4 regions of the Synechocystis sp. PCC 7339 genome follow, and region 3 is predicted to be linked to each of the others. Evidence: predicted binding sites of a transcription regulator. Region 3 holds the regulator's gene; each other region holds the start of a gene.
What was found. The regulator NtcA, encoded in region 3, controls nitrogen genes in cyanobacteria. The targets are predictions, from matches to a motif close to GTANCNNNNGNTAC.
Positions count from the first base shown of each region.

Region 1: the regulator NtcA is predicted to act here: its motif matches at 2,197-2,210, upstream of IQE94_RS05095 (DUF3155 domain-containing protein).
Region 2: the regulator NtcA is predicted to act here: its motif matches at 3,277-3,290, upstream of glnA (type I glutamate--ammonia ligase).
Region 4: the regulator NtcA is predicted to act here: its motif matches at 5,407-5,420, upstream of IQE94_RS13845 (DUF4278 domain-containing protein).

Region 1 is NZ_CP063659.1:1,098,119-1,106,105, reverse strand. Features, by position in the region: gene IQE94_RS05110 (hypothetical protein) at 1-93, shown strand, start outside; gene IQE94_RS05105 (DUF29 domain-containing protein) at 207-662, shown strand; gene hik2 (two-component system sensor histidine kinase Hik2) at 691-1,998, opposite strand; gene IQE94_RS05095 (DUF3155 domain-containing protein) at 2,241-2,564, shown strand; gene gltS (sodium/glutamate symporter) at 2,845-4,050, opposite strand; gene leuS (leucine--tRNA ligase) at 4,175-6,760, shown strand; gene IQE94_RS05080 (hypothetical protein) at 6,787-7,023, shown strand; partial or broken gene IQE94_RS18830 (transposase) at 7,164-7,268, opposite strand; gene IQE94_RS05070 (hypothetical protein) at 7,474-7,920, opposite strand.
Region 2 is NZ_CP063659.1:2,195,316-2,203,302, forward strand. Features, by position in the region: gene IQE94_RS10455 (CHAT domain-containing protein) at 1-1,411, shown strand, start outside; gene IQE94_RS10460 (NAD(P)H-dependent glycerol-3-phosphate dehydrogenase) at 1,544-2,497, shown strand; gene IQE94_RS10465 (GNAT family N-acetyltransferase) at 2,642-3,163, opposite strand; gene glnA (type I glutamate--ammonia ligase) at 3,374-4,795, shown strand; gene hik14 (high salinity-induced biofilm formation sensor histidine kinase Hik14) at 4,972-7,987, shown strand, end outside.
Region 3 is NZ_CP063659.1:2,296,337-2,304,323, forward strand. Features, by position in the region: gene proS (proline--tRNA ligase) at 1-1,714, opposite strand, end outside; gene IQE94_RS10950 (late competence development ComFB family protein) at 1,927-2,523, shown strand; gene IQE94_RS10955 (DUF3084 domain-containing protein) at 2,596-4,071, opposite strand; gene ntcA (global nitrogen regulator NtcA) at 4,081-4,758, opposite strand; gene IQE94_RS10965 (hypothetical protein) at 4,831-5,079, opposite strand; gene IQE94_RS10970 (alpha/beta hydrolase) at 5,319-7,061, shown strand; gene IQE94_RS10975 (fructose bisphosphate aldolase) at 7,114-7,987, opposite strand, start outside.
Region 4 is NZ_CP063659.1:2,916,910-2,924,896, forward strand. Features, by position in the region: gene IQE94_RS13810 (DNA adenine methylase) at 1-19, shown strand, start outside; gene IQE94_RS13815 (DUF6737 family protein) at 167-421, shown strand; gene IQE94_RS13820 (ArsB/NhaD family transporter) at 428-1,777, opposite strand; gene IQE94_RS13825 (hypothetical protein) at 1,902-2,129, shown strand; cyclic di-AMP (ydaO/yuaA leader) riboswitch at 2,101-2,252, opposite strand; gene IQE94_RS13830 (carbonic anhydrase) at 2,341-2,916, shown strand; gene eno (phosphopyruvate hydratase) at 3,204-4,502, opposite strand; gene IQE94_RS13840 (tetratricopeptide repeat protein) at 4,627-5,373, opposite strand; gene IQE94_RS13845 (DUF4278 domain-containing protein) at 5,504-5,953, shown strand; gene bchN (ferredoxin:protochlorophyllide reductase (ATP-dependent) subunit N) at 6,068-7,477, opposite strand; gene IQE94_RS13855 (endonuclease domain-containing protein) at 7,520-7,789, opposite strand.

The DNA of each region.
Region 1 (7,987 bases), 1.2 Mb from region 3:
ATTCATTTATTTGGAGCCATCACTAAAACTTCTCTACGCCATGCCCAGTCCATCTGTGAATCAGAGAATATTATTCTAACCTGGGAGAATTGATGGAGGTACTTTTCAGATGGTAACTACGGAGTGAAAGTAGAGCTAGGCTGACTGGAGAGAACAGGCAAGATTGACAAAGTGTTAAACCTAAAAACGCAGAGTTAGTATGTGTTATGGAACATTCTGGTTTGTATGAGCAAGACTTTTATGCCTGGACCCAGAGCCAAGCCAAGGCTTTGAACAATCAACAGCCATCATTGCTGGATTGGCAACATCTTAAAGAAGAGATAGAGGCCTTGGGAAGACAACAATATCGGGAGTTGGTCAGTCGTTTAGCTGTTTTGCTTGGTCATTTGTTGAAGTGGGAATTACAGCCAGAACAGCGATCCCGTAGTTGGTTTCTTACCATTCGGGAGCAACGTCGCGCCATTCGTCGCCATCTGCTCCAGAACCCTAGCTTAAAGTACCGCCTACCCGAAGCATTGGAGGATGGATTTGAAGCCGGGACGGATCTAGCTTTACGGGAGACCAACTTGCCAATTCGTGTTTTTCCTGAAGTCTGTCCTTACCCATTAGCAAGTGTTTTACAAGAAAATTTTCTTTGTGACACCAGTCAGGACTGGGGCTAGTCTGAGAGAAAAAACGCTAAATTGGGTTTCAATCTGACTCCTCAACGGACTTTAGCCAAAGGGTAAAAGTTGAGCCGGGTCGATCCGGATCGGGAGATGAGCCGTTAGGGCTAGTGACAGTAATTTTTCCCCCCATCTGAGCCACCAAATCCGCCACGATCGCCAAACCTAAACCTGTACCGTCAATGGGGCCCTGGGCCTGGGCTCCCCGATAATTGCGCTCAAAAATTTTGTCTTGATCCTCCGGGGGAATGCCGTAACCCGTGTCGGCGATCGCCAATGTGACCCAATCCGTTCCAGAAGATTGGCCTATTTCCAAGGCAAGATCAACTTTTACCAGGCCACCGTTGGGGGTGTATTTAATTGCATTGTCTAAAAGATTATTAACCACTTCCCGCAAAGCTAAACGGTTAGCCATCACCAGGATATCAATCAAAGCAATTTGGGCGGTTAAAGTAATATTTCTCTCGGCGGCGATCGCCTGATGGGCCAGCAAAATGGGAGGCAAAACCTCCCCTAAGGAAAAATTGGCCAGGGGCGTGGTTTCCCCCTGGTCCGCTGGAGGCAAAGCTTGGATTGTGGCTACGGGAGAGCTTGACAACAGGGGCACTATCTCAGGGCCTTGATGTTGACTCGCCTCAAAGGTTTGTAACAATTCCTGGAGGTGTTCCCCCTGGCGGACAATGCCTTCCACCACCTGTTGACTTTTGTCGTCCCCCTGCCAACGCTTGAGCAGTAATTTACTAAACGTTTTTAGGGCAGTGAGGGGATTGCGGAGTTGGTGCAACAGGTCAGCCCAATGTTGCCGCTCCCACTGGTATTGTTGATTTTGCTCCTCCCACGCCTGGCGGTACCAATCCTGTTGTTGGTCCAATAGACAAGCCACCGCTAAAGATTTGGCGATCGCCTCCAACTGCACCATTTCCTCCCCATGCCACTGGCCCTGACTGCGGTGAATTACCAACAGCCCCGCCATTTCTTCTCCGTAAACCAAAGGTAAAACCAAGCGTTTGTCTGCATCGAAGGGGGGAGGCTCCAAGCGACTGCGGCGACTTAACTTACCCACCCCCACGGGAACCGCAGGCAAAGACAAATCGCCTGTCGGGGGAGACGCTTCCCCTTGTGGTAGAGTGATTAACCCATAACTTTCCGATTCAGCTACTGTTGGACTATGGGAAACCACCAACGGAACCAGCCCCTGCTCTGTTTCTTCTTGGTTTAGATAAACGCCACACCAGTCCACCCGCAATACCTGTTGCAAAAGCCGAACCTGCGACTGACAAAGGGTAATCAACCCAGCACTGGGGGAATACATTGATGAGATGGAACCAGCCATGGAGCTTATGGTGGGGCAAGACCCCGAAAATGTTAAGAAATATTAAGATTTAAATCGGTCTATTTATGGCCCTGGGGGGCAGTTTTGAGGGTGAAACCCTACTCAAATGGTGTTTAGAATCAGCGATCCCCTTAGCACTGCAAGGGCTGGAGAGGCTTGATATTTAGAATTAGACCGGATATAATCGACACGGCTTTTGTAACTATCATTACAGCATATCGCTGAAATAGGAGGTAACTGGGTTGGCACGCAAACGCAAACGGAAGAGTCGTCGTCGTCAAGAAGGTCGTAAGATTTTGGAGCTTGTTCCTCAGTTTAATATTGAAAGCGGCGAGGATAAGCCCGTCACGGCCGCTCGTCGCTACATCCAAGCTAACGAAATTCAGCCCCCGGCCTTGCTCATTGTAAAACGAAATGAGCACACTACTGATCGATATTTTTGGGCCGAGAAGGGATTGTTTGGGGCCCAGTATGTGGAAGAGAATCATTTTCTATTCCCCAGTCTGCGGGAGTACCAACTCCCCACCCCTAGCACCAAAACCCCCGTGGGCGCTGGGAGCCGTTAACTGAACGGTTTCTGGTTTCTAAACAATGGTAAAAGCAGACTAAATCGGTTTTGTTGGGGTTGACTTCCCTTGGCAGGTTAGATCCAGAGCAGGTTTTGGGTGCGAACCCTGCGTAAATCGAGGGAAGCATTGGTCAGTTTGAACTTTCATTCTTATCCGAGGAATTCTTTCTCAACAAGATCCTGTCATGTTTTGGCAACTGAGTCCACTCTAGCTTCCAGGCTGGGGTGGCTGTTGTTGCAAATTAATAACCTTAATCGTCCTTTTCTTCGCAAAAAGTCTAGCCAAGGAAATTGAGAAATTGCTGGATGACAAAAGCGTTGGCAATGTCAATGAAAAAAGCTCCCACCAGGGGTACAACGATGAAGGCCTGGGGGGCAGCGCCGAATTTTTCTGTTACTGCGGTCATATTGGCGATCGCCGTGGGGGTAGCCCCCAGGGTTAAACCGGAATAGCCAGAGGAGATCACCGCCGCGTTGTAGTCCTTGCCCATGAGAGGAAAAACAACGACAACAGTGTAAATCACTGTGGCCATAAATTGGACGAGGAGAATAATGGCAATAACTCCGCCGATGCCAGCCAAAGTCCAGATTTGTAAGCTCATCAGGGAAATGGCTAGGAATAGTCCCAAACTAACGTCGGAAATTAAAGCTAGGGAAGGGGTTTCCGCTGGCCAAGGAAATTGTTTGAACGCGAGGGGAATGGTATTGGTGAGAATGATACCTGCCAGTAAACAGGAGACAAAGGCCGGCAACATTAACCCCAACTTAGCAACCAGATCGTTAATTTCATAGCCAAGACCGATGGTAACGCCAATGACTAAAATGGTGTGGAGCATGGTGTTGTAATCAATTTGCACATTGTCCTGATCTCGCCGGATGCCAATGGTCAAATCTTTAGTGTCACAATTCGGTTCTAACTTATTGCGGATAATTAAAAATTTGGCGATGGGGCCTCCCACAATGCCCCCAAATACCAAACCAAAAGTGGCGCAGGCTATGGCAATTTCCGGTGCGTTGGTAATGCCAATCTGGTAAAAAACCGGAGACCAGGCGATCGCCGTGCCATGGCCACCACTCAGGGAGATGGACCCGGAGAGTAAACCCACTGGTAACGCCTGCCCCAATAGGGAAGCCATACCCACCCCGACAAAATTTTGAATTACTAAAAAACTCACCGCTGTTGCTAAAAGAATCAATAGGGGTTTGCCGCCCTGGAGTAGGATTTTTAACTTGGAAGATAGACCAATGCAGGTAAAGAAAATAATTAAAAAAGCATCCCTAATCGGAAAATCGAAAGTTACTTCTGTGCGAAAAATACCGTAGATGAGACCAAAAAACAGGGAAGCAAGCACTCCACCGGAAACGGCATCGGGAATATTAAAACTCTGCAAAAACTTGATTTTTTTGGTGAGATATTTGCCAATGTAAAGCACCAAAATTGCGACAATAACTGTCTGGCGTACGTCGAATTGAATAGTTTCCATAATTACAAATTCTAATCTTTACATGGTCACCGGTCCAGGGCGGTTAACAGACAACCTTGGGCCTAGGACAGAATGGTATACTAACAAGCCTGTAATCAACTGGGCTTAGGAGATCTTGGTCGTCGTGGCATCCCCATACAACGCTGGTGAAATCGAGCAAAAATGGCAACAACGCTGGGCTGAATGGGAACTGGATAAAACCCCTATCGCTTCCGATTTGCCCAAATTTTATGCCCTGTCCATGTTTCCCTATCCTTCCGGGAATCTCCACATGGGCCATGTCCGTAATTACACCATCACCGATGTCATTGCCCGTCTGAAAAGGATGCAGGGTTATCAGGTGCTCCACCCCATGGGCTGGGATGCCTTCGGTTTACCGGCGGAAAATGCCGCCATTGAGCGAGGCATTCCCCCCAAGCAGTGGACAGAAAAAAATATTGCCCAGATGCGAGCGCAGTTGCAACAGTTGGGGCTTTCCATCGATTGGGAACGGGAAGTGGCCACCTGTGCTCCGGATTATTACCGTTGGACCCAATGGTTATTTCTGCAATTTTTCCAGGCTGGTCTGGCCTATCAAAAAGAAGCCACCGTCAATTGGGACCCCATTGATCAAACTGTGCTGGCCAACGAACAGGTTGATGGGGAAGGGCGCTCCTGGCGATCGGGGGCCATGGTGGAGCGGAAATTATTACGGCAATGGTTTTTAAAAATTACCGATTACGCTGAAGCCCTGTTAAATGATTTGGATGAGCTTGATGGCTGGCCGGAACGGGTCAAACTAATGCAATCCCATTGGATTGGCAAATCCGTCGGGGCCTATTTAGAGTTTCCGGTTAAGGATAGTGAGGAAAAAATTGCCGTTTTTACCACCCGCCCTGATACGGTGTACGGCGTCACCTATGTGGTTTTAGCGCCAGAACATCCTTTGACTGAAGTAGTAACCACAGCGGCCCAAAAGAAAACAGTGGCAGATTTTGTGGCTTTGATGGCCAAGGAAAGTGAAATTGAACGGACAGCGGAGGATAAACCAAAACGGGGAGTTAGAACCGGCGGAGTAGCCATTAATCCTTTTAACGGTAAAGAGATTCCCATTTTAATTGCCGATTATGTTTTATACGAATACGGCACCGGGGCAGTGATGGGGGTGCCAGCCCACGACCAACGAGACTTTAAATTTGCCCAGGATAATAATTTGCCCATTCAAGCGGTGATTGTTGCCGACGATGCTGATAACAATGATGTAGAAGTAGAGACAGCCTACACGGAAGCTGGGGTAATGGTTAACTCAGCCCAGTTCACTGGTATGAATTCGCTCAAGGCCAAACAAGCCATTATTAAATTCGCTGAAGAAAATGATTATGGCCGCGCCAAGGTGCAATATCGTCTGCGGGATTGGTTGATTTCTCGACAACGGTATTGGGGCTGTCCTATTCCCATTATCCATTGCGATGACTGTGGATCGGTGCCGGTTCCAACCCAAGATTTGCCAGTGGAACTGCCGGACAATGTGGAATTTTCTGGGCGGGGCCCTTCTCCCCTAGCTAAATTAGAGGATTGGATTAATGTTCCCTGTCCCAGTTGTGGTAAACCGGCCCGGCGGGAAACAGACACCATGGATACATTCATCGATTCCTCCTGGTATTTCCTGCGTTATGCCGATGCCCAAAATACCGAGTTGCCCTTTGATGGGGAAAAAGTTGCCCACTGGTTGCCGGTGGATCAATATGTGGGGGGCATTGAACATGCCATTTTGCATTTGCTCTACTCCCGTTTTTTCACTAAGGTTTTAGCCGATCGCCAGTTAATTTCTGTCAAAGAGCCATTCCAAAAATTGTTAACCCAGGGCATGGTGCAGGGCATTACCTACAAAAATTCCACCACGGGGAAATATGTGCCAGCCAAGGATTTGCAAACGGGGCAACAGGTAATTGATCCCAAGGATCCAAAGGATCCCGACAGTGGGGAACCGTTGCAGGTTTTCTACGAAAAGATGTCCAAGTCCAAATTTAACGGTGTGGACCCCCAGGAAGTTTTATCCAAATATGGTGCCGATACGGCCCGAATGTTCATTTTGTTTAAAGCCCCTCCAGAAAAGGATCTAGAATGGGACGATGCAGACGTGGAAGGGCAATTCCGCTTTCTCAATCGGGTTTGGCGCTTAGTGACCGACTACATTGGCGATCGCCCAGAAGTTTTGACCAGCAATGGCCCTTTAACTAAAGCGGAGAAAGATTTGCGCCGAGCTATCCATGGGGCGATCAAAGAAGTGGCAGAGGATTTGAACGACGATTATCAGTTCAACACCGCCATTTCCGAAATGATGAAACTCAGTAATGCTCTAATTGCGGCAACGGATTTGATTACTTCTCCCGTTTACCAAGAAGGCATTGAAACCCTGCTGTTACTCCTTGCTCCCTTTGCGCCCCATTTGACGGAGGAATTGTGGCATCGTTTAGGCCGTACTGACTCCATCCACCGACAGGCCTGGTTACAGGCAGACCCCACTGCCTTAGTGTTGGATGAAATTACTTTGGTGATCCAGGTGCTCGGCAAAACCCGTGGTACTATCACCGTTCCCGCTGGAGCTGACAAAACCCAGTTGGAGGAGTTGGCCCGTAACTCCGATTTAGCCCAACGTTACTTGGCCGGCAAAACCATTAAAAAAGTGATTGTGGTGCCTGGAAAATTGGTCAATTTTGTTATCAGCTAAACCCGATTTTGCCGGGGAATTACACCATGAAAAAAAATGCTGGCCGGCAAGTTACTAGGTCAAGACAGGATTTGGTAATTAGATCCTTTTTTGGTTTATTTTTCCTGGCCCTGGCGATCGCCATTTTGGTGTTATCCACCCCGGCTAATAGAATGGGCTCCTTGTTTGCGGCCTTCATCATCGGTGGTTTGGGGATAGATGAGTTGATTAGTCTCCGTTTGCAAAGGCGATCGCTCCTATCCCGAATTGGTCCATTGCCTTGAACTGAGGATAATTCCCTCGGCGATCGACTGAATACTAGTCAGTAGCAAAATTCGAGATAGTTAAGACAAGGACAAGTCTCTCAACGCTATATCCAATGCAGAAATAAGCGATTCTCCATTACTGATTAGTTGTCTGACTAACTTTTAAGTCTCGCCCAAAAGTGTTCTGTTTTGTTCAAGTCTGGTGAATAAGGTGGTAAAAATATGACTTCACACCCAGCTTTTGCTAACAACTCTTTTATTTTTTCGGGTGAAAGTTTGCATCATTCATGATTACTATAGCAAAGAGCAGGAATGTTGGGACGAATAGTCACTGAAATCCTTTGCAAATAAGAGTTTTAAAAATAAAAAATCGGGAGCGGAGCGCTAAGACCGACGCCCCAAGGGGCGGAAAATTTCTCCTGAGAGATTAAAGTTATGTTTAAAATTTAAAGCAATAAAAATATCAAATCAAATATCTTTTATTTTTGCTGTATTGAGAGCTTTTCGTTCAAATCGCTTATCTTCAGGAGTCATAGTTATACCCATAACTTTTTTCCATGTCTGAGGGTCAGTTGCCGCAATAAATTTTCGTCCGTCATTGAGTTCACACATGAACGTGACCACAGTTTTCCTTCCTTTTGCCATTGCTCCAGCAACTCCACCCGCAATGAGACCCAGCCCTCCCGTCAGAATCCCAGCAACCAAACCTGCCGCTATTCCCCAGCCAGCAGAAGCCGCAATACTCTTAATTTCTTCTTGATCCACTACATCTGCCGACTTGATATTGTTCAAATTTAACTTTCGAGGTTGACCTTCAAAATTGATGACAATCTCAGGAAAAATATCTTCAAATAAATACTTAGTGTCCCATTTTCCCGTGGGAATTTCTCCCCCAATTACTTCAATATATGGCATCGTGTGATTCTCCAAAAATTTTGAAATGATTGTGTAATTATTCGTGGTTGCAGACACAGGGACTTTG
Region 2 (7,987 bases), 100 kb from region 3:
CAGCACCAATGTTGGGGTCAACATCCCTTCCAATCAGGTTGTGTTACAACAGCAACTTAATGAAAATGTAGAGGAAGGAATTTCTGCACAGTTTATTAGTCACCTTAATCTGAACATTAATATTGAACTGGTCAACCCTGTTGATGTTTTACAGGAGTTAAATCTCAACACTGGGGTAAACTCTGCCTTGGTTTATATCTATTTTTATTCTCCGGGAACTGCAGGGGAAAATCTTCCCGAATGGCAATTTTCTTCTAATAGTGGGCCGACCATTCCCTCCTTGGCTTCCTATCCCAAAATTAATGATTGGCAAGTTGCATCCACTGAGCAACTGATTATCCCTTCTAATAATGATCCACAACCGGATGATCAATTAGTAATCGTGTTGGTCACGGCAGATGGCATTGCTCAGCCCATTCCTCTCAATGTCAGCCGCCGAGAAGTAGTCCGTCAGGTGGAAATTTTGAACCGAAACTTAACTGCTCCGGGTCGGGGAGATAATTACCAATCTCAAGCTTCCCAGTTATATGACTGGTTTATCCGGCCAATTAAGCCAATTTTGGAGGATAGAAAAATTGAAAATATCAGCTTTATTCTCGACCGGGGATTACGTTCTTTGCCGATGGCGGTAATGTACGATCGCCAATCGGATAAATATTTAGTTGAGGATTATAGCGTGGGGCTAATGCCCAGTTTGAGTTTGACGAACCGGGATTATGCTTCTCTAAATGGGGCCCAGATATTGGCCATGGGGGCGGAAACTTTTGCCAACCAAAGTCCATTGCCAGCGGCGGCGGTGGAAGTGGATACCATTGCCCAACAGTTGTGGAAAGGCACTCCATTTCTCAATGATCAATTCACAGTGGATAACTTTATCCAGTCCTTGGCAACCAAAGAATATCGCCTAGTACATCTGGCTACCCATGGTGAGTTTTTACCGGGTAATCGCAACAATTCCTTTGTGGTCTTCAGTGATCGGTCTTTGGATTTAGATGAATTCGCCAACGTTGGTTTAGATAAACCCATTGATTTGATGGTGCTATCGGCCTGTCGCACTGCGGTGGGGGATTTCGACGCTGAATTGGGCTTTGCTGGCCTGGCGGTGAAAACCGGAGTCAAAACGGCGATCGGTAGCCTGTGGTACGTCAGTGATGAAGGGACTTTTGCCTTGATGACCAGTTTCTATGATCAACTCCAACCGGCCCCTATTAAGGCCAAGGCTTTACAACAGGCCCAACTAAGTCTGCTCAAGGGAGAAATTCAAGTTGTGGACGACAATTTGATCCTTGGGGATGGCACAAATATTTCCCTGGTGGATCTACCGCTGGATATTCGGCAACGCTTAGCAACCCAGGATTTAAGTCATCCCTATTTTTGGAGTGGCTTCACCCTGGTGGGGAGTCCCTGGTAACAAGCTCAGTTCAGTAAGCCCATTTCCTTTGCTTCACCGTTAACCCATATGCCCATTTGTAATCGCTGAGGCCACTGGGGGTGCCGATCCGTGGCCATAATGGAGGCGAAGACGAATTACTGAAAAACTACCATGTCCTTTGCCAATGCCAATACTCCCCCCCAAGTTGTTTTGTTGGGGGCCGGAGCCTGGGGCTCTAGTCTTACCTATGTGTTGAACAATAATGACATTCCCACCCAAGTTTGGTCTCGCCGATCGCCGCAGAGCCTAGAATCCATGGTGGCGGGAGCAGATGTGATTGTCTCGGCAGTTTCCATTAAGGGGGTGCCATCGGTGGCGGCCAGGTTAGAGGCCATGAACCTCCAGAAGCGGACTATTTTAGTAACGGCCACTAAGGGTTTAGACCCCGAAACCATGGCTACCCCTTCCCAAATTTGGCAAGCGTCCCTACCTTCCCAGCCGATCGCCGTTTTGTCGGGGCCAAATTTATCAAAGGAAATTGACCAGGGCCTGCCGGCGGCAACGGTGGTGGCCAGTAGTGACCAAGCCGCGGCGGAGGAAATCCAAACTATTTTTGCGGCGGATAACTTTCGGGTTTACACCAACAATGATCCCTTGGGTACCGAATTAGGCGGCACTCTGAAGAACGTCATGGCGATCGCCGTGGGAGTATGCGAAGGGTTGGGACTAGGTACTAATGCCAAATCTGCCCTCATCACCAGGGCTTTACCGGAAATCACTAGGGTGGGTTTACATTTTGGGGCCCAACCGGACACCTTTTGGGGCCTAGCAGGGTTAGGGGATTTATTGGCCACCTGCTCTAGTATGCTCAGCCGTAATTATCGGGTGGGTTATGGTTTATCCAAAGGCCAAGCCCTGGAGGAGATTTTAGCCAATCTGGGAGGCACCGCCGAAGGAGTTAACACCACCGACGTACTAATAAAAATTGCCAATCGGGAAAAAATTGCTGTGCCCATCACTAGACAGGTTTACCGTTTGCTCCACGGAAAAATTACTCCGCCCCAGGCAGTGGAAGCATTGATGGAAAGGGAATTAAAAGCAGAATTTGAAGACTTTGATCTTTGACAAGGCCGTGTTCCCCCATCAACAGGGTGATTTAAACCGAGCTAAGGGGTCTGAACAAGGCGATTTTTGCATTGGGGGTAAAATCTAGCTCAAAGCTTTGCCATTGCTGAAGTTCAAGCGGCTCCATGGCGACGGGGGCAACGGTTACCCTGAACAACTTTTGAGACGTAATCCCAAAATTAACAAATCCCGTTCCTGCCCCCCCAACTCCGCCACCTTGGGCAATAGACCCCACTGCTCAAAGCCGTGGCGTTGAAACAAACGAATACTGGGCTGATTATGGGCAAAAATGTATCCCAGCAACGTTTTCAGCCCCAACTGGGGAGCCTTGGCGATCGCCGTTTTGAGTAGATATTGCCCCAAGCCCCGGTGATGCCAGCGGGGGTCAAGGTAAATGCTCAACTCCGCAGTGCGATGGTAGGCAGGGCGACCATAAAACCGCTGAAAACCCAACCAACCTACTATTTGTCTGTGCTCCGTTACCAACACCCAGAGGGGATAGGTGTCTGGCCCATGGTCCGCAAACCACTGACTACGGCTTTCCACCGTAATTGCATCGGTATCGCCGGTGGCTACATTTTGGGGAATGTTGGCATTGTAGATAGCAACAATAGAATCTAAATCCGTAATGATGGCATCCCGTAGGAAAAGGTCAGATGGGATCACAGCAATATTTAAGTACTTGCGGGGTTGATATGGGCACTAATCTAAATGTTAATGGGATTTGCGGTGGTTTCCGTCATTTCTAGGCGATCGCCAGAACGAGGTTAGAAAAATTGGTAGCGAAAAATACATTTTCTAACTACTTGACTCTTTACGATGGATAGTCGACGCAGCGCAAAATCGTAATTTATCTGACTGCACTAAGGAGAAAAAATGGCTAAAACCCCCCAGGAAGTCCTCAAGTGGATCCAAGACGAAAAAATTAAAATTATCGACCTCAAGTTTATTGACACGCCGGGAATTTGGCAGCACTGCTCCTTCTATTACGACCAACTTGACGAAAATTCCTTTAGCGAAGGTATTCCCTTTGATGGCTCCAGTATCCGGGGGTGGAAAGCCATTAACGAATCGGATATGTGCATGGTGCCCGACCCAAACACCGCCACCATCGATCCCTTCTGCAAAGAACCGACCTTGACCATGATTTGCAGTATCAAGGAGCCCCGCACCGGGGAATGGTATAACCGAGATCCCCGCACCATTGCCGCCAAAGCCGCTGAATATCTCCGCAGTACCGGTATTGCCGACACCGTCTATTTTGGTCCAGAAGCCGAATTTTTCCTCTTCGATGACATTCGCTTTGGCCAAACGGAAAACTCCAGCTACTATTTTGCCGACAGCGTTGAAGGTCGTTGGAACACCGGCCGGGAAGAGGAGGGGGGTAACCTCGGCTACAAACCAGGCTACAAACAGGGTTATTTCCCCGTTGCTCCCACCGACACCGCCCAGGATATCCGTACAGAAATGTTGCTCACCATGGCGGCCTTTGGCGTTCCCATTGAAAAGCATCACCATGAGGTGGCTTCCGGTGGTCAAAACGAATTGGGCATCAAGTTCGACAAGTTGGTCAATTCCGCTGACAACTTGATGATCTATAAGTATGTCATCAAAAACGTGGCTAAGAAGTACGGCAAAACCGTTACCTTTATGCCCAAGCCCATTTTCAACGATAATGGTTCCGGTATGCACGTGCACCAGTCCCTCTGGAAAGATGGCCAACCCCTCTTTGCTGGGGACAAATACGCCGGCTTTAGCCAGATGGGTCTGTGGTATATCGGCGGGATCTTGAAACATGCCCCCGCTCTCTTGGCCTTCACCAACCCCACCACTAACTCCTACAAGCGCCTAGTGCCCGGTTTTGAAGCCCCCGTTAACTTGGCTTATTCCCAAGGTAACCGCTCTGCCTCCGTGCGGATTCCCCTCTCCGGTGGTAACCCCAAAGCCAAGCGTCTGGAATTCCGTTGCCCCGACGCCACCTCCAATCCCTATCTAGCTTTTGCGGCCATGCTCTGTGCGGGCATTGATGGGGTTAAAAATCAGATTGACCCCGGCGAACCCCTGGATGTGGACATCTACGACCTTAGCCCGGAAGAGTTGGCAAAAATTCCTTCCACCCCTGGCTCCCTGGAAGCGGCCTTGGAAGCGTTGGAAAAAGACCATGAATTTTTGACTGGTACCGGGGTTTTCTCCGCTGATTTTGTGGAAAGTTGGATTGAGTACAAACTCGACAACGAAGTGAACCCCATGCGTCTGCGTCCGCACCCCTACGAGTTCTCCTTGTACTACGACTGCTAAGTCAGTTCGCCTCATCGGGTTTTAGAACCGATTAAAAATTAAACGGCGATCGCCAACCGGACACTTTCTCTGTGGGGGGAGTCTGGGGGGCGATTTCTCTTTTGGAAAAATTTGTTGAGTCTAATCAATGGTCTGAATAGGGATTTATCATGGTTATTAGTGCCATCGTGATGTCAATGAAATCTCCCCTGCGCCGTCTGCTACTTTCCCCCCTACTACCAATTCTGATCGGGGCAGGGCTATCGGTAATGACTGTCACTACTTGGTTTTTTCTCTACAACCAAGTTCAAGAGCGACTAAAACAAGTTTTGACCAATCGTCTGATTAATATCCACGAACAAATTGAAAATCAACTCAATATCCATATCCGTCAATTGGAGCAGATGGCCGGACGTTGGGAACGATCGCCAGCGGGAACTGAGCAAACAGATTGGGCGTTGGATGCCAGGGCCCAGGCGGAAAGTTTCAGTGGTTACCAGGCAATCCAATGGGTAGATTCAAAATTTGTGGTGCGGTGGGTGGAACCATTGCCCGGTAATAAGCAGGAGATTGGCGATGCTAACCAATATTCCGAGCAAATCCAATCCCTAGAATTAGCAGCGAAGCAAAAAACTACCATCATCAGCAGAGTGGTGGATTTGGATGGGGGAGATAAGGGGCTTTTGGTGTACGTGCCTCTATTTATTGAAGATAGATTTGACGGTTTTGTGGTGGGGGTTTTCCAACTCAATCAGTTTATCGACGCTGTTCGCCCCCTATCCAGTGAGAAACCAGGCCCAGATGGCAGTCTACGAAGCTTTGGCCTACGTATTTTTGAAGATAATCAACTCATATATGACGATATCCCTGCCCATTGGCGTCAGGATATTGTGGTTAATCAAGAATTAGAGTGGGCCGATTCTTTGACCCAAGCAGAAGCCATGACTAGCCGTTGGCAACTGCAATTGGTGCCGGGGCCAATTCTGCTAGACCAGTACGATTCCTTTTGGTCAGGATGGACTTTGTTGAGTGGTTTGCTCATGGCCTGGGCGGTGGCGATCGCCGTTCATTATCTCCAAAAAAGCAGTAAACATGGCCGGGAGTTGGCGGAACGAATCAAACAACAACAAAAAGCTGAAGAGTATTTACAATCTACCCTCCACGAATTGGCTGTCCAAAAAACCGCCCTGGACGAGGCGGCCATTGTGGCCATCACCGATACCGAGGGAGTCATCACCTACGTTAACGAGAAATTTGTGGAAGTGTCTGGCTATAGTCGGGAAGAACTAATTGGCAACACCCACCGTTTAGTCAATTCCGGTTACCATTCCCAGGAATTTTTTCAGCAGTTTTGGCAGACCATCAGAGCCGGGGAAGTGTGGCACGGACAAATTAACAATAGAACTAAAGCCGGTAATACCTATTGGGTGGATAGCACCGTTGTCCCCTTTTTGGATGACGATGGTAAACCCTATCAATACCTAGCCATCCGCTTTGAAATCACCTCTAGCAAACAGGCGGAAAAAAGTTTGCGGGAAAGTGAGGCCCGGTTTCGGATGATGGCGGACACCTCCCCCATTATGCTGTGGGTAGCGGACCAGGACAAAAAAATGACCTTTGTCAATCAGTCCTGGCTAGAATTTCGGGGGTCCACCCAGGCGGAGGAATTGGGCAATGGTTACCTAGAAGGCATTCACCCCGACGATAAGGGCCATTACCTGGGGGTTTATTACCAAGCCTTTGGCGATCGCCGACGTTTTGAATTGGAATATCGCTACCGTAGGGTAGATCAACAATACCGTTGGATTGTCAATGTGGGGGTGCCCCGTTACCTAGAAGACGGCAAATTTATGGGCTACGTGGGCTCTTGCCTGGACATCACTGACCGTAAACAAGCCCAGGAAATTCTGCAGAACAAGCTCAATCAAATTTTGTTAATGCGGAAAATTAGTCAGGAAATCCGCCGGAGCTTGCAACCAACTTTAATTTTCCAAACCGCCGCCCGCCAGGTGGGCAATGTTTTTGCGGTGAGCCGTTGCCTCATCCACCACTACTCGGAAGCTACGACTGTACAGGTACCCGTGGTGGCGGAGTATTTGGGAGGGCAATTTACTTCTTTGTTGGCCGGAGAAGTTGCGGTGGAACACGCCTATGACCAGATTATCATCCAAGGCGATCGGGCCATGGCGGTGGTGGATCTAGACCGGGATTTAAGATCCACTAAAACCAAAGAATTTTACCAACGGTTCCAAGTAAAATCCCTTTTGGCAGTGCGCACTTCCTACCAAGGCAAAGCTAACGGCATCATTGCCCTGCACCAGTGTGACCGACAACGGGTTTGGACTGCCGACGAAATTGAGTTGCTAGAGGCGATCGCCGAGCAAATGGGCATCGCCCTAGCCCAAGCGGCCCTGTTGGAAAAGGAACGGGAACGTCGTCGGGAATTGGCCCAGAAAAACCTGGAATTGGAAAAAGCCAAATGGGCTGCCGAAGCCGCCAACCGCGCCAAAAGTGAATTCCTGGCCATGATGAGCCATGAAATCCGCACCCCCATGAACGGGGTCATTGGCATGACAGAACTTTTGACAATGACCGATTTAAACCTACAGCAACTAGATTACGTCCAAACCATCCGTCAAAGTGGAGAAACCCTGCTGACCATCATCAACGATATCCTCGACTTTTCCAAAATTGAAGCCGATAAACTCGTACTGGAAACCCAGGCATTTGAACTAAGACCCCTAATTGAAATGGTGTTGGAGATGTTTGGCCCCATTGCCAGGGCTAAAAATCTGGAATTGACCTATGGCATTGACCCCCAAACCCCTGCCCGTATTCTGGGAGACCAGGTACGATTGCGACAAATTCTCTCTAACCTAATCGGCAACGCCCTCAAATTCACCGAAAAGGGGGAAGTAGTGCTGACAGTGAAAACGGAACCCTTTGACCCCAAAGAGTCGTACCACACCATTTTGAATTTACCCCATCCTAGCCATCGCATCTGTTTTAACCTCAGGGATACGGGCATTGGCATACCGGTGGATCGTCAAGACCGTTTGTTTAAATCCTTTAGCCAAGTGGATTCTTCCACCACCCGGAAATATGGCGGCACAGGGTTGGGTTTAGTGATTAGCCAACGCCTAACTCAAATGATGGGAGGAGTGCTGACGGTGACCAGTAAACCAGGGGTCGGTTCCAATTTTTGTTTTTGTA
Region 3 (7,987 bases):
CTTCTAATTGTCCCTGTTTGAGGGATTTGCCGGTAACCACCCGATAGGGAATGCCAATGAGTTCGGAATCTTTAAATTTGACCCCAGCCCTTTCGCTGCGGTCATCCAATAACACATCTACCCCGGCGGCTTGGCATTCTGCGTAAATTTGGTCGGCCACTTGCATTTGTGCCCCGTCCCCCACGTTGGGCACCACAATGACCACTTCGTAGGGGGCGATCGCCGTGGGCCAAATAATGCCATCCTTATCATAACTTTGTTCCACGGCGGCCTGGGCTAAACGGGAAACCCCAATGCCATAACATCCCATCACCAAAGGTTTTTCTTCCCCCTGTTCATTGGTAAAAGTAGCCCCCATGGCTTGGGAATATTTGGTGCCCAATTGGAAAATGTGCCCCACTTCGATGCCCCGGGCAGTTTTTAGTTTTCCCTGGGGATCATGAACTGGGCGATCGCCGACCAGGGCTTTACGCACATCCACCACCAATTTGGGCAGGGTAAAGTCGGTGCCCCAGTTAGCTCCGGTGACATGGTAATCAACCTCATCAGCACCAGTGGCAAAGTTAGTTAAATCCACTGCGGTTTGATCCGCCAAGCGGAGAAATTTGTCAGCTACCGATGTATTTTTAGCAATGTAGTCATCACTAATGCCAGGGGAAATATAACCCAAAGGTAAAGGTTTAGCCGCCCATTTTTGCTGTTCCTTTTCATCGGGAACGGTCAGGCTCAAAATATTAGTGCTTTCATAGTCAGACGCCAACTTAGTTAACTCATTGGTTAATTTGACTTCGTTAACTTCTTGATCACCCCGGATGGTCACCAGCACCAAAACCGTTTTGCCCGCATTGTACACCGCTTGATATAAAACGTTTTTCACCACATTACTGCCATCACAGTCCAAACAGTGGCACATCTTGGCGATCGTGGCAGTGTCAGGGGTTGATTGTTTTTTGAACTCCTTAAAAGGAGAGGGTTTAACTTCCGCAGGGAGGGACACCGCTTTTTCGATGTTGGCAGAATACTGACCATCTTCGGTATAAAGAATTTCATCCTCCCCCGCATCCGCTAGCACCATAAATTCTTGGGAGCCGGAACCACCGATCGCCCCGGAATCCGCATCCACCGCCCGGAAATCTAGGCCACAACGGCTAAAAATATTTCTGTAAGCCTGGTCCATGGCCCCGTAGGTTGCCTTTAAACTGGCTTCGTCGCAGTGAAAGGAATAGGCATCTTTCATAATGAATTCCCGCCCCCGCATTAAGCCGAAACGGGGACGAATTTCATCCCGAAATTTAGTCTGAATTTGATATAAATTCACCGGCAATTGGCGATAGGAACGGATCATTTCCTTGGCGATCGCTGTGATCACTTCTTCGTGGGTGGGACCCAGACCTAATTCCCGTTCCAGCCGATCCCGTAGGGCGAACATAATTCCTTCGGACTCAGTGTAGGTGTCCCACCGTCCCGACATTTTCCACAGTTCCGACGGCTGTAACTGGGGCAATAGGCACTCCTGGGCCCCGGTGCGATTCATTTCTTCTTGGACAATGTGCTTCACTTTCTCCAGCACCCGCCACATCAGGGGTAAATAGGCGTACAAACCACTGCCCAAACGACGGATAAACCCGGCCCGCACCAGGAGTTTATGACTGGGGATTTCCGCATCCGCTGGATCGTCTCTGAGGGTGACAAAGAGCATCTGGGACAGTCGCATAATGAGCCTAGGTAAATGACGCAATGTCACATTATCCCATACCGGTTAAATTGTGTTGAATGACTGCGCCGAGAATCCCTTAATTCAGCTAAAATCGGAGTGCTACTTGGATCCGGAAATGTATTTGCCCTGTATTTTCCCTTCATTGTTTTGCCCCCGCTCTCCTGTAATAATTTTTCTCGTCTAGTCGTCACTTTCCCCAACTCTCTGCCATGGATTTTCTCGCCTCCGAGTCCCCAATCCCCATCAATCCCGGCGTTCATGTCAATGTTATGGAAACGTTGGTCTATGAAGAAATTGATAAGCAACTGCGTTTCTACCCCAAAAATCTGAGAAATTATCTCAATCTGACCGAGGTGGCTACCTATGCCCTCAATCGTTTACCTCCCCTCTATGCTTCCAGTGTTAAGGGAGTGGAGGAACAGCGTCGGGTGGCAGGACGCCAGTATCGCAGTGAGTTGACTTCCGCCGTTCGTCGGGCGATCGCCGCAGTGGAAAGGGATCCTTTACGTCATTCGGAACCAATTGTTTCGGAAATTGAGGTGAACTATCGAGGCGCGGAAAGCACCCTGGGGCAAATTCAAGAGTTGCTCAGGCGCTACCATCTGTTGGAGCCGGTGAACAAAGAGGTTACCTGGGATAATTGTCTGCCCCTCCTGCGCCAAGCTTTTTTAAAGTTAACTACCTCCCAAGCCCCGCCGCCGTCAGGTGTTACTGAGCGAAGAGCCTTTCCACCGCCGCCACCGCCACCGATCAGAACCCCCTCCATGGATGACCGTCAGATTGACCCGAAAAATACCCTTTGGTAATTGGTTAATCAGTTTTATTAACCTTACGAGTCGGATTTGTTGTGGGTGTATTTCCAAAGTTGGTCGGCGGAACTAATTCTCAAACATGATTTCATTGCCCCTCAAGGCAATAATCCTGATTTTTAGCGGTCCCACCACCGACGTATTCTCAGCGGCGATCGCCCGCACCTCATTAGGGGGATTATCGGACTGACGACGGAGTTGTTCAATAAAATCAATTAGGGTTTTAATGCGGCCATCTTCTACTTGGATGGGCCCCAGAATGCCTTCCCGACGGGCTCGGAATTGGGCGGCGGCGAGGAGATAGTCAATCCGTTTTTGGACATCAACTTCGCTAAAATCGGAAGATTCGAGGGAAATGGTGGCAATGGTTTCAGATTCTCGGAAAACTTGACGGTTGGGCACCACGTCGAAAAAGACCCGAATTTCCCTTTCTTCCTGCACATAATTTCCCGCCGACAACACCCGGATCACATATTCCTGCCCTGGTTGCAGTTGGTTCTTAATACTATTTACCTGGGCCGTGGTCACCCGGACAATGGGTTCATCGGGCACTGGCATATTGGGGGTTTTGACCAATTGCAGAGCGGTGCGATTGGCCTGTCGTAATAATTGATCTACCGCACCACTGACAGCTTCGGTGTTTACCACCCTTAGGCCACCAAAGGCCAATAACTGACCCCGCAGAATGGCAATTTGTTGTCCCCGCAACTCTTGGTAATCTTGGTAATAACGCTCTAGCTCTTCCACTTCCCTTTGCAGGAAACTGAGTTCCGTTTCTAGCCCCTGTAATTTTTCTTCCCGCACTTGGATGTCATTATCTTTGGCGGCGATCGCCTGGTCAAGTTGATCAATTTTGGTGTCCCGTTGATTGATTTCTGCCTGTAGTTGTTGGCGCTGGGCTTCCAAAGAAGCAAACCTCTGCTCCAAAGACTTCACCTGTTCCTGCTGACGGGCAAGAACCTTTTCCTGTTGAGCAATACGTTCTTGGCGTTTGGACAATTCCTGATCCCGCAACTTCACTTGATCCTGGAGCTCCGTGGCTTCCGCCAATAGGGAGTCCTTTTGTCGATTTAACTCCGCCCTTTCCGCCGACAGATTAGCCACTTCCTGACGTAAATTACGAGACTGCTGGGACACCCGACGTAACAGTTGCAATGCCCTGGTGTAATTACGGTCTAACTCTTGACTGCGCTCCTCTACTAGCTTTTGCTCCTGACGTACCTCACTCAATTCTGATTCGATCTCTTCCTTGGCTTGGCTAGCCTGCTCTAATTCTGCTTTGGCCACCCTCAACTGACCCAAAATATCATCCAGTTGAAATACCCCTTCCCGCAGGGATTTACTAAAAGTGAACAAAATACCCAGGGTAGAAGCGGAAATTAGGGTGCCAGTAATTACCGTCAACACCACCGCCGTTTGTCGGGGTCGTAGTTTAAACAAACGCAGGCGAGCTTTCCCCACCTTACTGCCCAAATGATCCCCGAGCGCAGCAATGATCCCGCCCAGGATCAGGACAGAAAGAACCAGAATATAGGCACTGGTCATAGAGGTTGGCTAGGTAAACTGTTGACTAAGAGCAACGGGATTGTGCACGGTAATTTTCTTTTTCGTGATGGAGATCATATTGCCTTCCCGCAAATCTCCCAGGAGTCTGGTTACCGTTACCCGGGTGGAACCAATCGCCTCGGCGATCGCCTGATGGGATAACTTGAGGTCAATGCGAATGCCGTCCGGGGCAGGTACACCAAAATCTCGACAGAGGATCAACAAAAAGCTAACCAAACGAGAACCCATGTCCCGGTGGGCTAGGGTTTCAATCATCATTTCCGTCTGGAGGATCCGGGAAGAAAGGCCCTGCAACATTAACAATGACAGGTCGGGATGCTCCTTGAGAGCCTGTTCCACCTGTTCAATGGGGGCAGACAGTAACTCCACCGGAGTAAAAGCCACTGCGTGATAAAAACGGTCAGAACGTTGTCCTGTAACTAATGATAATACCCCAAAAACACTGTTCTCCCTCAGCAGAGCAACGGTGATCTCTTCCCCCGCTTCGTAGACTCGAGATAACTTAACCGCTCCCTTAAGCAAAAAATAAACCCGTTCCGCCGGATCCCCAGGAAAAAAAATTGTTTTACTCCGATCAAAAGTTTCCACCACCGGGGGCATCAACTCACTGCCTAAGCGTCGAAACACTGCCGCTAGGGGACGATCTTGGGTTAAGGACTGATCCATGCACATTCACGGTAATGGGGGCATCAAGGGAAGTGCAAAACCCCATTCTGTATCAAGATTATACACAATGGACTACATGCGCTCCACACTGCCAAAGAAAATTGGTTCCACCCGGATGGCAACGATCGCCGAGGGTCGCACCACCATGTACTCGCCTTGAATATTTTTAATCGGCACACTGATAAATTCCTGGGAGTCGTGCTTGGGTACAACCTCGTTGCTATACCATTTTTGAAAATCTTGAATGGTCATGAAGCGGACTTCTTCCCTATGGCCATTGGACAAAAACAGGTGGATGGCAAATTCGTCGGCTTTCTGCATGGTCAGGGTCCCTAATGATCTCGTCTAGATTATCTCCCATCCTGTGGACAGAGCAACCGTGACCAATAGTCCAGTCTAGATTAGCTCCGTTAAATTTCGGGTAACAAAAGGTAACGAAGAAAAAAATAACTTTTACGTTGGGGGCAATGGCAAAAAAATTGCCTAGAATTAGCTCAGGTTTCTCACCTATTGCTCCAATCCAGCAACTTGGTTGTTGCCGCCCTTTTATTAACCCCAATATGGCTTCCATGGTCACTTTCCCCTCAAATCTCCGTCGTTGGTTCCAGTCCATTTGTTTGGGAGCCCTCACGGCGATCGCCATCCAATTACCGGGCAAAACTGCAGAAAATATCTTTTTTACCTACGGGCCAATCAAGTTGACAGTGCGGGTGGAATCCCTGGAACGATTTGTGCAAGATGGCACTGTGGACTCCAATCTCAGCTTTTTATTCAACCTAGTGGGAGCCTCCGAAGAAAAACTAACCAAGTTAAGGGAAATTATGGGGCTCCGGGCAGAGGTGGACCCCGTTGTGCTCAGCAACTTTTTTAACACTAGTCTGGGGGAAGATTCCTTAGCTCGGGCCGCGTTTATTCTCAATGCGCCTTGGGGAGCTAACTCCAAATATGGTATTCGGGCGGCGATTGTCCAGGCCGCTCAGGATCCCGAGGGGGGATTAAGCCTGATCAATTTTATTAGAAAGTATCCCACCGACATTCATTTCCAAGGGGAAGTCGTAGAACAGAGGGCCAGGGCAGCCCAACTGTTAGTCGATGCGTCCCAACATTTTATCCAGAAAATGATTGCCCTCTCGGAAATTGAAGCCGCTTCAGAAGGGGAGATTGACTTTAGCGTCTTGCCTGACCCCACCGAAATGGGCCCCTACGGTGTGGCTCCAAAGGAAACCTGGTGGTTAACCGACCAAAGTCGTAACCGTCGTTTTTACGTGGATGTGTACCGCCCCCAACGGTGGAAACCGGGTAAAACTCCAGTTTTAGTTTTTTCCCATGGTTTAGCCTCTCGCCCTGAAGATTTCGATGTTGCTGCCAAAAAAATGGCTTCCTATGGTTTCGTAGTGGCTCTGCCCCAACACCCCGGTAGTGACATTCTCCAGGCCAAGGCTCTGCTCAACCGCACTTCCCGCCAAGGTTACTATCCCACGGAATTTATTGACCGACCAAAGGACATCAGTTATGTCATCGATGAGTTGGAACGCCTTAATGCCAGTGAATTTGGCGATCGCCTTAACCTAACTGAAGTGGGGGTGGGGGGGCACTCCTTTGGCGGTTATGGGGCTTTGGCCGTGGCCGGAGCCACCATCGATTGGAATTTTTTGGAATCAGAATGTCAAATCGGTCAAGGAGTCCCTAATACCGCCCTGCTACTACAGTGCGATGCTTTGACTCTACCCCGGTCTGACTACGACTTTCGAGATTCCCGGGTAGCAGCGGTGCTAGCAGCCAATCCAGTTAACAGCGCGATCTTTGGTGTATCAGGACTACATAAGGTTACGGTACCGGTTCTATTACTTGGAGGCAGTTACGATCCAGCCACTCCCTTTGTGTTGGAACAGGCCCGTTCTTTTCCCCGTTTGGCCAGTCGTGATAAGTATCTAACCTTGATGGAAGGGCAAGCCCACGTAGACTTCTCCAAAATTGATGCCAACATCAAAAACGTAGTGGAGTCAGTGGAAGCAATTAACTTAAACTTGCCTGACCCCAACTTGCTCCATGCCTACGGCTCTGCTGTCATGGTGCCTTTCTTCCAGTTGTATGTAGCTGGGGACGAAAGTTTCCGCCCTCTAGTGGAAAATGGAGCCGCCCACGCCGCTTATTTAAGTCGGGATCAGGAATTCAAGTTTTATCTAATTAGCCAAAAATCTGAGGGAGCCTTAATCAAAGAAATTGATCAGTTCCGTCGCACCAATGGCATAATCGCTCCCCCCAATGAGTTCCCCACCCAGACTATTTCTGACAATTTTTAAGGGGGTGTTTTACCAGCGCCGGGACTTCCACAGACGATCTAGGCTGTTATAGTCAAGTGAGTGATGCCTGATAGATCTTTTGAATGGATTTATCCAACATCGTGTTGAATTCGGCATCGGTTTGCTGGGCAGTCAGCTCTTCAGTCAAGGCCCGGGAAAAGCTTGCTATGACACCGTGATTCTTGCCCAGGCGTTCATTGGCTTCCACTTGGGAGTAGCCACCCGACAAAGCAACCACTCTCAAAACACTGGAATGTTCAATGCAATCGCCATAAAGGTTGTCTCGCTCCGGCAAGGTAAGTTTGAGCATCACCCACTGTTCTTTAGGTAATTGTTCAAGATGCTTCAGAATGGCTGCTTTGAGTAGTGCTTCCGCTTGGGCTTTCTCTGGGCAGTGAATGTCTACCTCCGGCTCAATGATCGGCACCAGTCCGGCGGCAATAATTTGCTGAGCTAGCTCAAATTGCTGGTTCACGATCGCCTCGATACCGGCCCCATTGGCCTGTTTGATAAACGACCGCATTTTCGTGCCGAAGATGCCTTTTTTCTTGGCCCTCATTAGCAGATCGTCAAGCTGGGGTATGGGCTTCATCAACTGGACCCCATCCTCCTCTGGGGCCAGTCCCTTGTCGACTTTCAGAATCGGTACGATTTGCTTCTGCTTCCAAAGGTAGTTGACAGTGGGCTCTCCCTCAACTTCCCGGTCCATGGTGTCCTCGAATAGAATCGCCGCCAAAATCCGATCGCCGCTGAAGCCTGGACTAGTCATGATGCGGGTCCGCATTTGATGCACCAGTGCGAACATCTCGTCGTCACCAGAATAGGTATCCTGTTCGATTCCGTAATCGGCCAATGCTCCCGGTGTGCTACCCCCACTTTGGTCTAGGGCGGCAATGAAACCAGGATGGGATTTCATTTTTTCCAGT
Region 4 (7,987 bases), 620 kb from region 3:
AATGATTAAAAATTATTAGGCTCCGTCGTCAAAATTTCAGTCGGCCTCCTAAATAGACTTAATCAAACAACTGCAATAGTGGGGGGCTTATATCTAGTTTCCCCCTCAACTGGCTGCCAGTAATGAATTACAAACCTATGCTTGGGCTGTTAAGCCGCAAAACATTATGAATAATCCTGAAAATTACGACGTTTGGTCAGAAAAGCCCCGTTGGTGTCAGCCTTGGACAATTTTACTCACTGGGTCAGTGATTATTACCACCAGTTGGTTACTGTTCCATCAATGGTGGTTGTCTTTACCTGTGGCCGGCGTCATTGCTCTCTGGTGGTGGTACTTTCTCCTCGCCTATCCCCGTTTAGTGCGTCAGGCGATCGCCATGGAGCAAAGTCAGCCATCCACCTCCCAAGCAAATTCCGATTAAGCTTGGTTAACCCTGTCGGGTGAGCATCAACCAAGCCACAAATAAAGCCGCCACCACCAACTGCACCGCCATCACCGGCAAACCATAGTGTAAAAAACGGCGAAAGGAAATCGGTCGCCCATGTTGTTCAGAAATGCCTGCCGCCACAATATTGGAGGAAGCCCCCACCAAAGTGCCATTGCCTCCTAGGGTAGCGCCAAACATCATGGCGTAAAACAAAGGCAATACTTCCACCGGTAATTGTCCAGCAAAGTCCGGGGTCAATATTTCCGGGCCGGCAAAACCAATATTAACCACATATTGTTTGAGCAGGGGAACCATGGCCACTACCAAGGGAATATTGGGCACCACACTGGATAACAATCCCACTGTAAATACTAAAACGATCGCCCCAAAAGCAATATTTTGCCCCACTACCACCGCTAAAATTTGGGCAAGGGAGGCGGTTACTCCGGTTTTTTCCAAAGAGCCAATAATCACAAAAATAGACATGAAAAATATCAGGGTGCTCCAATCCACGTCCCGTAAAATATTATGTACAGTGTCAATTTTGCTTTGGTGGGCAAGAAGTAAGGCGAGGCAGGCCCCCATTAGGGCCACCGAAGCGGGGGGAATGGGAACAGGTAAGTTTTCACCAATAACGAAAAAAATCAGCACCAAGGCAATAATAATTCCCCCGGCCATCAAGATTTTGGGATGATTAATTTGGGGATGGGGAAGATCTTCTAAATGGGTAAACCGACTGTGCCAAATCTTACGAAATAGTATAGGGGCGATCGCCAAAATACTAATAATGGCCAGAACTCCCATAAAACTCAGTTTGAATAGGTACTCATTAAAACTGATATTAATGGCATCCCCAACGATAAAAGTAGCAGGATCTCCCACCAGCGTTAACAGTCCAGCACTGTTGGCCACAAAGACCATTAAAATTAGCAATGGGACAAAATCCACGCCAATTTCCTGGGCCAAGGGAGGAATTAGGGGAGCCAAAAGCATCACTGTGGTGGCATTGGGTAACACGGCACAGATGGGAGTTGTGATGGCAATTACCCCCAGCACTAGGAGTTTGCCACTACCTTTGGCTAGCAATACCATTTGGGTGGCTAAATACTGAAAAATGTTGGTGGGTTCAAAGGATCTTACTAACACCATCACCCCAAAAAATAATGCCAGGGTGGCATAACTTTGACTAATGTAATCAATGCCCTCCTTGAGGGTAATCACATGGGTGAAAACTAGAATTAACGCCCCCAAAAAAGCGGCGATGGTTAGGTGAATTTTCTCCGACATAATCAGGAGAATAACCCCGATAAAAACCCCAAGGGAAAGCAAAGCAGGTATATTGGCCGCCATAAAACCTCCGGACGATTATAGTAAGCCGTAATCAGTCGAAAATAACCTAAGCAGACAGAAAATGAGCCAAAAAGCACATTACCATCACCCCTTTGGAGGAGGGGAACAAAGGAATGGCCAAGCCATGGCAGGATGGATCAAAACCAAAACAAGGTTAGGGGCAGAAATTTTCCCAACCTTTAATCCCATAGACGAACAAAAACTAATGACAAAACTCTTGCATCATCAATCTCAACTTTATTTAGAACAGGATGAAATAACAGTTGCGTCCCTGGCTGAGTTTCTCAATAAAGTCAAAACATCGGTGAACAATGATGATTTATTAGTCCTCCCTCAATGCCTACGGGGTTAGCTGACGGGCTAGAAATGAGAGTTTTTCCTTCCTAATATTTTTAGGAATAAGCCCCTAGGTTGGTTCCCCCGCTTTCCGTTCCCTCCACGCCACAGTTAAGAAAATCTAGGGCGTATTCAGGGAATAAAAATTAGGCTGACTTGATACTGTTATCTATTGACGTTTGATTCTAGCACAAGCGCCAATCATCTCCCCTATAGTGCCTGTAGCTATGGCTAAACCAGCTAATTTGCCTGATTTTTACCCCTGTGGCTGTTGCCCACCAACCCATGCCTTCTCCCGTCGCCATTTTCTCCGGGGTCTGGTGGCCACCGGTTTGCTGGCTGGCTTACCTTCCATGGACGGCCCCGCTGACCTGGGGAATCCATCTCAAGCCAAAGCGTTGGTGCTCAGTTGCATTGATTTCCGTTTCCTTGAATATCAGCATTCTTTCCTGGGTCAACAGGGTTTGAGCCAAGCCTATGATTGGGTGGCCTTAGCTGGGGCTTCCCTGGCCCTGACTGGTTTTCCCCACTCCGCCGAGGCAGAAACTTTTTGGGATCAACTAGCCCTTTCCAAACAGTTGCATAACATTGGTAGGGTGATTATTTTTGATCACCAAAATTGTGGAGCCTACGCTCAGGTTCACCCTTTACCCTTTGGCGATCGCCAGGCGGAGGAAAATTTCCATGCCAGTTATTTACACCAAGCTGGGGCACAAATTCAGGAACGCTACCCCGATTTAATCGTGGAATTGTACTTTGTTGAGCTTACGGGACAAGTTAATGCAATTGCCTCTTTGGGTTAGGTTGGGTTAGACAAAAAAATCCCCACAGTCCACCAGTAAGGCAACCATGGGAAAAATTAAGCCTTGAATAGAAAAACTGAGGAAGTTTAGACAATTACAAACAACAATCCAATCTGAAGAACCAGTTTGCAAAGTTTTAGTTTGTCCCTGAGCTGACTCCCTAAGACCCTGTTTTAAAGCCCCCCTGCCCCCCCAAATTTCGGGGGAAACTGAGTGAAATTCCCCCGGTATTGCCGAAGCTTTAGTGAGGAGATTTAGGGGGTGGAATAAAACTTTTTAAACACGTTCTAAGAATGTTTGGGCCCCAGGCCAATTTTAGGAGCATAAACGGCCCGATCGCCAAGTTCGTCTTCAATGCGGAGTAAACGGTTATATTTAGCAACCCGCTCAGAACGACAAAGGGAACCGGTTTTAATTTGTCCCACCCTGGTGGCCACAGCCAAGTCGGCGATCGTGGTGTCTTCCGTTTCCCCAGAACGGTGGGAGATAACGGAACGGTAACTATGGCGGGTAGCCAGGGAAATGGTTTCTAAGGTTTCACTCAAGGTGCCAATCTGATTGAGTTTGATCAAAATAGCGTTGGCAACTCCCAAATCAATGGATTTTTGTAGACGTACAGGGTTGGTCACCATCAGGTCATCCCCCACCAATTGGGTTTTGGTGCCCAGGGAAGCGGTTAAGCTCTTCCAACTTGCCCAATCGTCTTCGTGCAAACCGTCTTCAATGGAGACAATGGGATATTGGCTCACTAGCTTAGCTTGATAGTCGATGAATTCCTGGGGAGAATGGGAACCACCATCGTATTCATACTGGCCATTTTTGAAAAATTCACTGGCGGCAATGTCCATGGCTAAGGCAATTTGACTGCCGGGTTTGTAGCCAGCTTGTTCGATCGCCTCGATGAGAATATCCAACGCTTGCTGGTTAGATTTCAGGTTAGGAGCATAGCCCCCTTCGTCCCCTACTCCACCGGAGAGCAGTTTCCGTTCCTTCAACACTTTGCCCAACACGGCGAACACTTCTGCCCCCCAGCGCAGAGCTTCTTTGAAAGTTTCTGCCCCCACCGGCATGATCATAAATTCCTGAAAATCAACGTTATTGTCGGCATGGGCCCCACCATTAATCACGTTCATCATCGGTACAGGCAGTACGTTAGCCAGGGGGCCTCCCAGGTAGCGGTAAAGGGGAATGGCTAGTTCAGCGGCGGCGGCCTTAGCAGTGGCTAAGGAAACCCCCAAAATGGCATTGGCCCCCAATTCTTTTTTATTGTCTGTTCCATCCCGGTCAATCATGGCCTGATCCACCGCCATTTGATCGAAGGCATCCAGGCCTTCCACCACCGGGGCAATTTTTTCCGTCACGTTCCGGACTGCTTTTTCCACCCCTTTCCCGTCATAGCGCTTGGGGTCTCCGTCCCGCAATTCATGGGCTTCAAAACTGCCTGTGGAAGCACCACTGGGCACCTGGGCAATGCCGTGGGCCCCACTTTCCAGCCGGACTTCCGCTTCAATGGTGGGGCGACCCCTGGAGTCTAAAATTTCCCGGGCGGCGATTTCTTCAATGGTGGCGGGGACTTTACTTAACATCGGTGTGTAATGCTCCAAACACAGTTGACAGCCATAATTATAGGGGTATCCCCTTCCCCTCTCCGGTATTTCTGCCCTGGATGCTCGAGGAAAGTTGTGGCTCTGTGACCTACGCTGGCAAAAGTTATAGTCCCAACTCACCCATTTGATCCAAGGCTTCCAGGTAACCAAGGCGATCGCCACGGTTGAGGTAAGCCTGGGCAGAAAACAGCAGATCTTGACGAGAACTGTCTAGTTGTCCGGCTTGGAAGTGAGCTAAACCCCGGTTGTAAATGGCGTTGATGTAGTCCGGTCTGAGCACCAGCACCCGATTATAGTCGGCGATCGCCTGGGGGTATTGTCCCAGTTGGAAATAACTATTGGCCCGGTTGTAGTAGGCTTTATGGCGGTTGGGATCGTAGGTGATGGCCTGGGTAAAATCCTCAATGGCCGCATAGTGGTCCTGCTGTTGGCTGTAGAGGTTGCCTCGGTTGATATAGGGGGGAATGTAATAACGATCTAGGGCAATGCTGCGGCCATAGTCGGCGATCGCCTGGTCCACATTGCCTAGTCTCTCCCAAGCCAGGCCACGATTGTAGTGGGTTTCCGGTGAGTCTGGACTCAGCCTGAGCACGGCGGAAAATAACTCCACTGCTTCAGCGTAATTGCCCCCTTCCCCAGCTTTGACCCCCCGGGCAAAAATGGCCTCCGGTGTCATAGCCGATTCCAACACCACCACTTCCTGGGTTACTCCGGTCTGGGCTAGCATCCCATTCATACCCAAGGCGATCGTCAGGGCCAAAGGAATATTGACCCATACGGTAGCCGAGGACGACAGAAAACTTCTTCCACTTAAACTCGGGCAAAAGTAATTGCTTAAATCAGCTTTCATTTGGGGCTAGCAAGATTAAGATTATGCTAAAGGGTATTACAACATACACAGCCGGTAAATGAACAACGGGAAAATAGACCGGGAACTGTGCCGAAGATATCAAAGATAGCAAAAGTGATCAAGCAAAGCTATGGAATTTACTTTTTTAGTGCCACTAAGTATTGGCTTAATGGTTGGGTATAAAGCCTGGGGCTCTCGCCATGATATTGCCCATCTGGCAGTGATTTTTGCCGTTGTTAACCTACTGGCAAGCTTATTCTTAGCCCCCTGGGAAGTCAAAGTTATTTTGCTAATAATAACGGCCCTCGTGGTTGGCCCTTTATGGCAGAGCTTTGACAGTAAAAATAATCTTCAAAATATCCCAACTAGCGATAATAAAGAGACAGAGCTTCACTACCGTGGCATCAGCTACGAATCGCCCAAATCAACAGTTCCCATCGAGAAAACCCAGAAAATTAGTAAATGTTACCGGGGAATTGACTATGAATCTTCTGGAACATGTACTCCCCAAAATAATGAAGTAAAGGGACAAGTAATTAAATATCGCGGCGTTGATATAAAAGCGAAAAAACAAGACTAATCAGATTTTTGATCCAATAACTAAAATCGCAAAAAAACAGATCCATTGCCCCAGGCGATCGCCGTTCAGGGTGGATCTGTCCTTAAAATGGTCCAAAGAAAAGCTGATCAGAATCTAAACTTGAGCAGGCACATCTTTGGCAATCAACTTATCCCAGCCCAATTCCCCTAGTTGGGAGTTACGACGCAATGGACGGGTAGCCAATTCCAAAATATCCCGAGCATTGGTAAAACCATGGATTTGGGCAAAGGTAAATTCCACTGACCATTTGGTGTTAATTCCCTGGGCTTCTAAGGGATTAGCATGGGCCATGCCGGTGATGACTAAATCCGGTTGCAGAGCTTTAATCCGCTGAATTTGATTGTAGTTATCCGGTTTTTCCACAATATTTGGCAAGGGAACCCCCATGTCAGCACAGGTTTTTTCCAGTAGAGCTAATTCCGCCGCTTGGTAACGTTTATCCATATAGGGAATGCCAATTTCGGGGCAAGTCATGCCACAACGAATCAAGAAACGAGCCAGGGAAACTTCCAACAGATTGTCCCCCATAAAGAATACTGATTTACCCCGAATTAACTTAATGTAATCCTCCAAACCTTCCCAGATCTGAGCTTCCCGTTCGTCTAACCTTTGGGGCTCAATGCCTAGGACAGAGCAAATTTTTTCAATCCAAGCCCTGGTGCCGTCGGGGCCAATGGGAAATGCCGCACCAATTAATTTACATTTACGGCGACGCATCAAAGTGGTGGCGGTACGACTGAGGAAAGGGTTAACTCCAGCCACATAGTAACCTTCGTCAATAATTGGCAATTCCGTATAACGTTTGGCGGGTAACCAACCGGACACTTTTACTCCTTGCTTTTTCAACTCTAAAGTTAAGTTTGTCACCACTGGATCGGGCAAGGAACCAAATAAAACCAACGGCTGATGATCCACATACTCCGATTCAACTTTTTCCGCATCAGCTTTGCGACCAAAGGTTAACAATTTTTGAATGGCATTGCGTTCTTCCTTGTCCTCCCCTTGCACCTGGGCAGAAGTGGGACATTTATGGGCCATGGAAGCCAGCACCGTATCTTCCCCTTGGGTGAAAGCGTAATCCAAGCCATTGGCCCGGGCCGTAACGATGGGAATGCCAATTTCTGCTTCTAATTGGGGCGCTAAACCTTCGAGATCCATTTTGATAATTTCGGTGGTGCAAGTGCCAATCCAGACAATCACACTGGGATTCCGATCTCGCTTAATTTGCAAACAAAGTCGCTTCAGTTCTTCATAGTCTTTTAACTGGGCAGAAATATCCCCTTCTTCCAGCTCTGCCATGGCATAGCGGGGTTCGGCGAAAATCATTACCCCCATGGCATTTTGTAGAAAATATCCACAGGTTTTAGTACCGATTACAAGGAAAAAGCTATCTTCAATTTTTTGGTAAAGCCAAGACACGCAACTAATGGGACAAAAGGTGTGGTAATTGCCGGTTTCACAGTCAAAATTCAAAGCGGAAGGGGCTTGCTGGGCAACGGTCATAATTAGGTTCTCCTAGGATAGTTTGGATTTTATTTTGCCCCCCTAAACCCCCAATAATGGGGGAAATAGAGTTTGTGTTGTCTGAGTAATTTTTTCTAAAGGACTGGCCAAATCATCAATGACTTGATTGTTGGTAAATCGCAAAACATAACAACCAAATTCTTTGAGTTTTTCATATCGATATTGATCATATTCTTGTTGGTTATCATGAATGCTTCCATCAACCTCTATTATTAATTTGAGTTGCGGGCAATAAAAGTCAACAATGAAATTACCAATAGGATGATGGCGACGAAACTTAAAGCCCAAAATTTGGTGATTTCGTCATGAATACCACAAAATTTTCTCAGCTTATGTTGCTTCCTTTCTCAAAGTACGAACTGCTTGCTCAATTTCTTTAGTTGTTCCACGAATTCTATGGGAATCTTTCATCAAAAATGAATTCAAGCTTGTCTAAAATACTTTGGGCAACTTTTTGAAAATTTAGAGTTACCAAGTCCCCCAATTTTG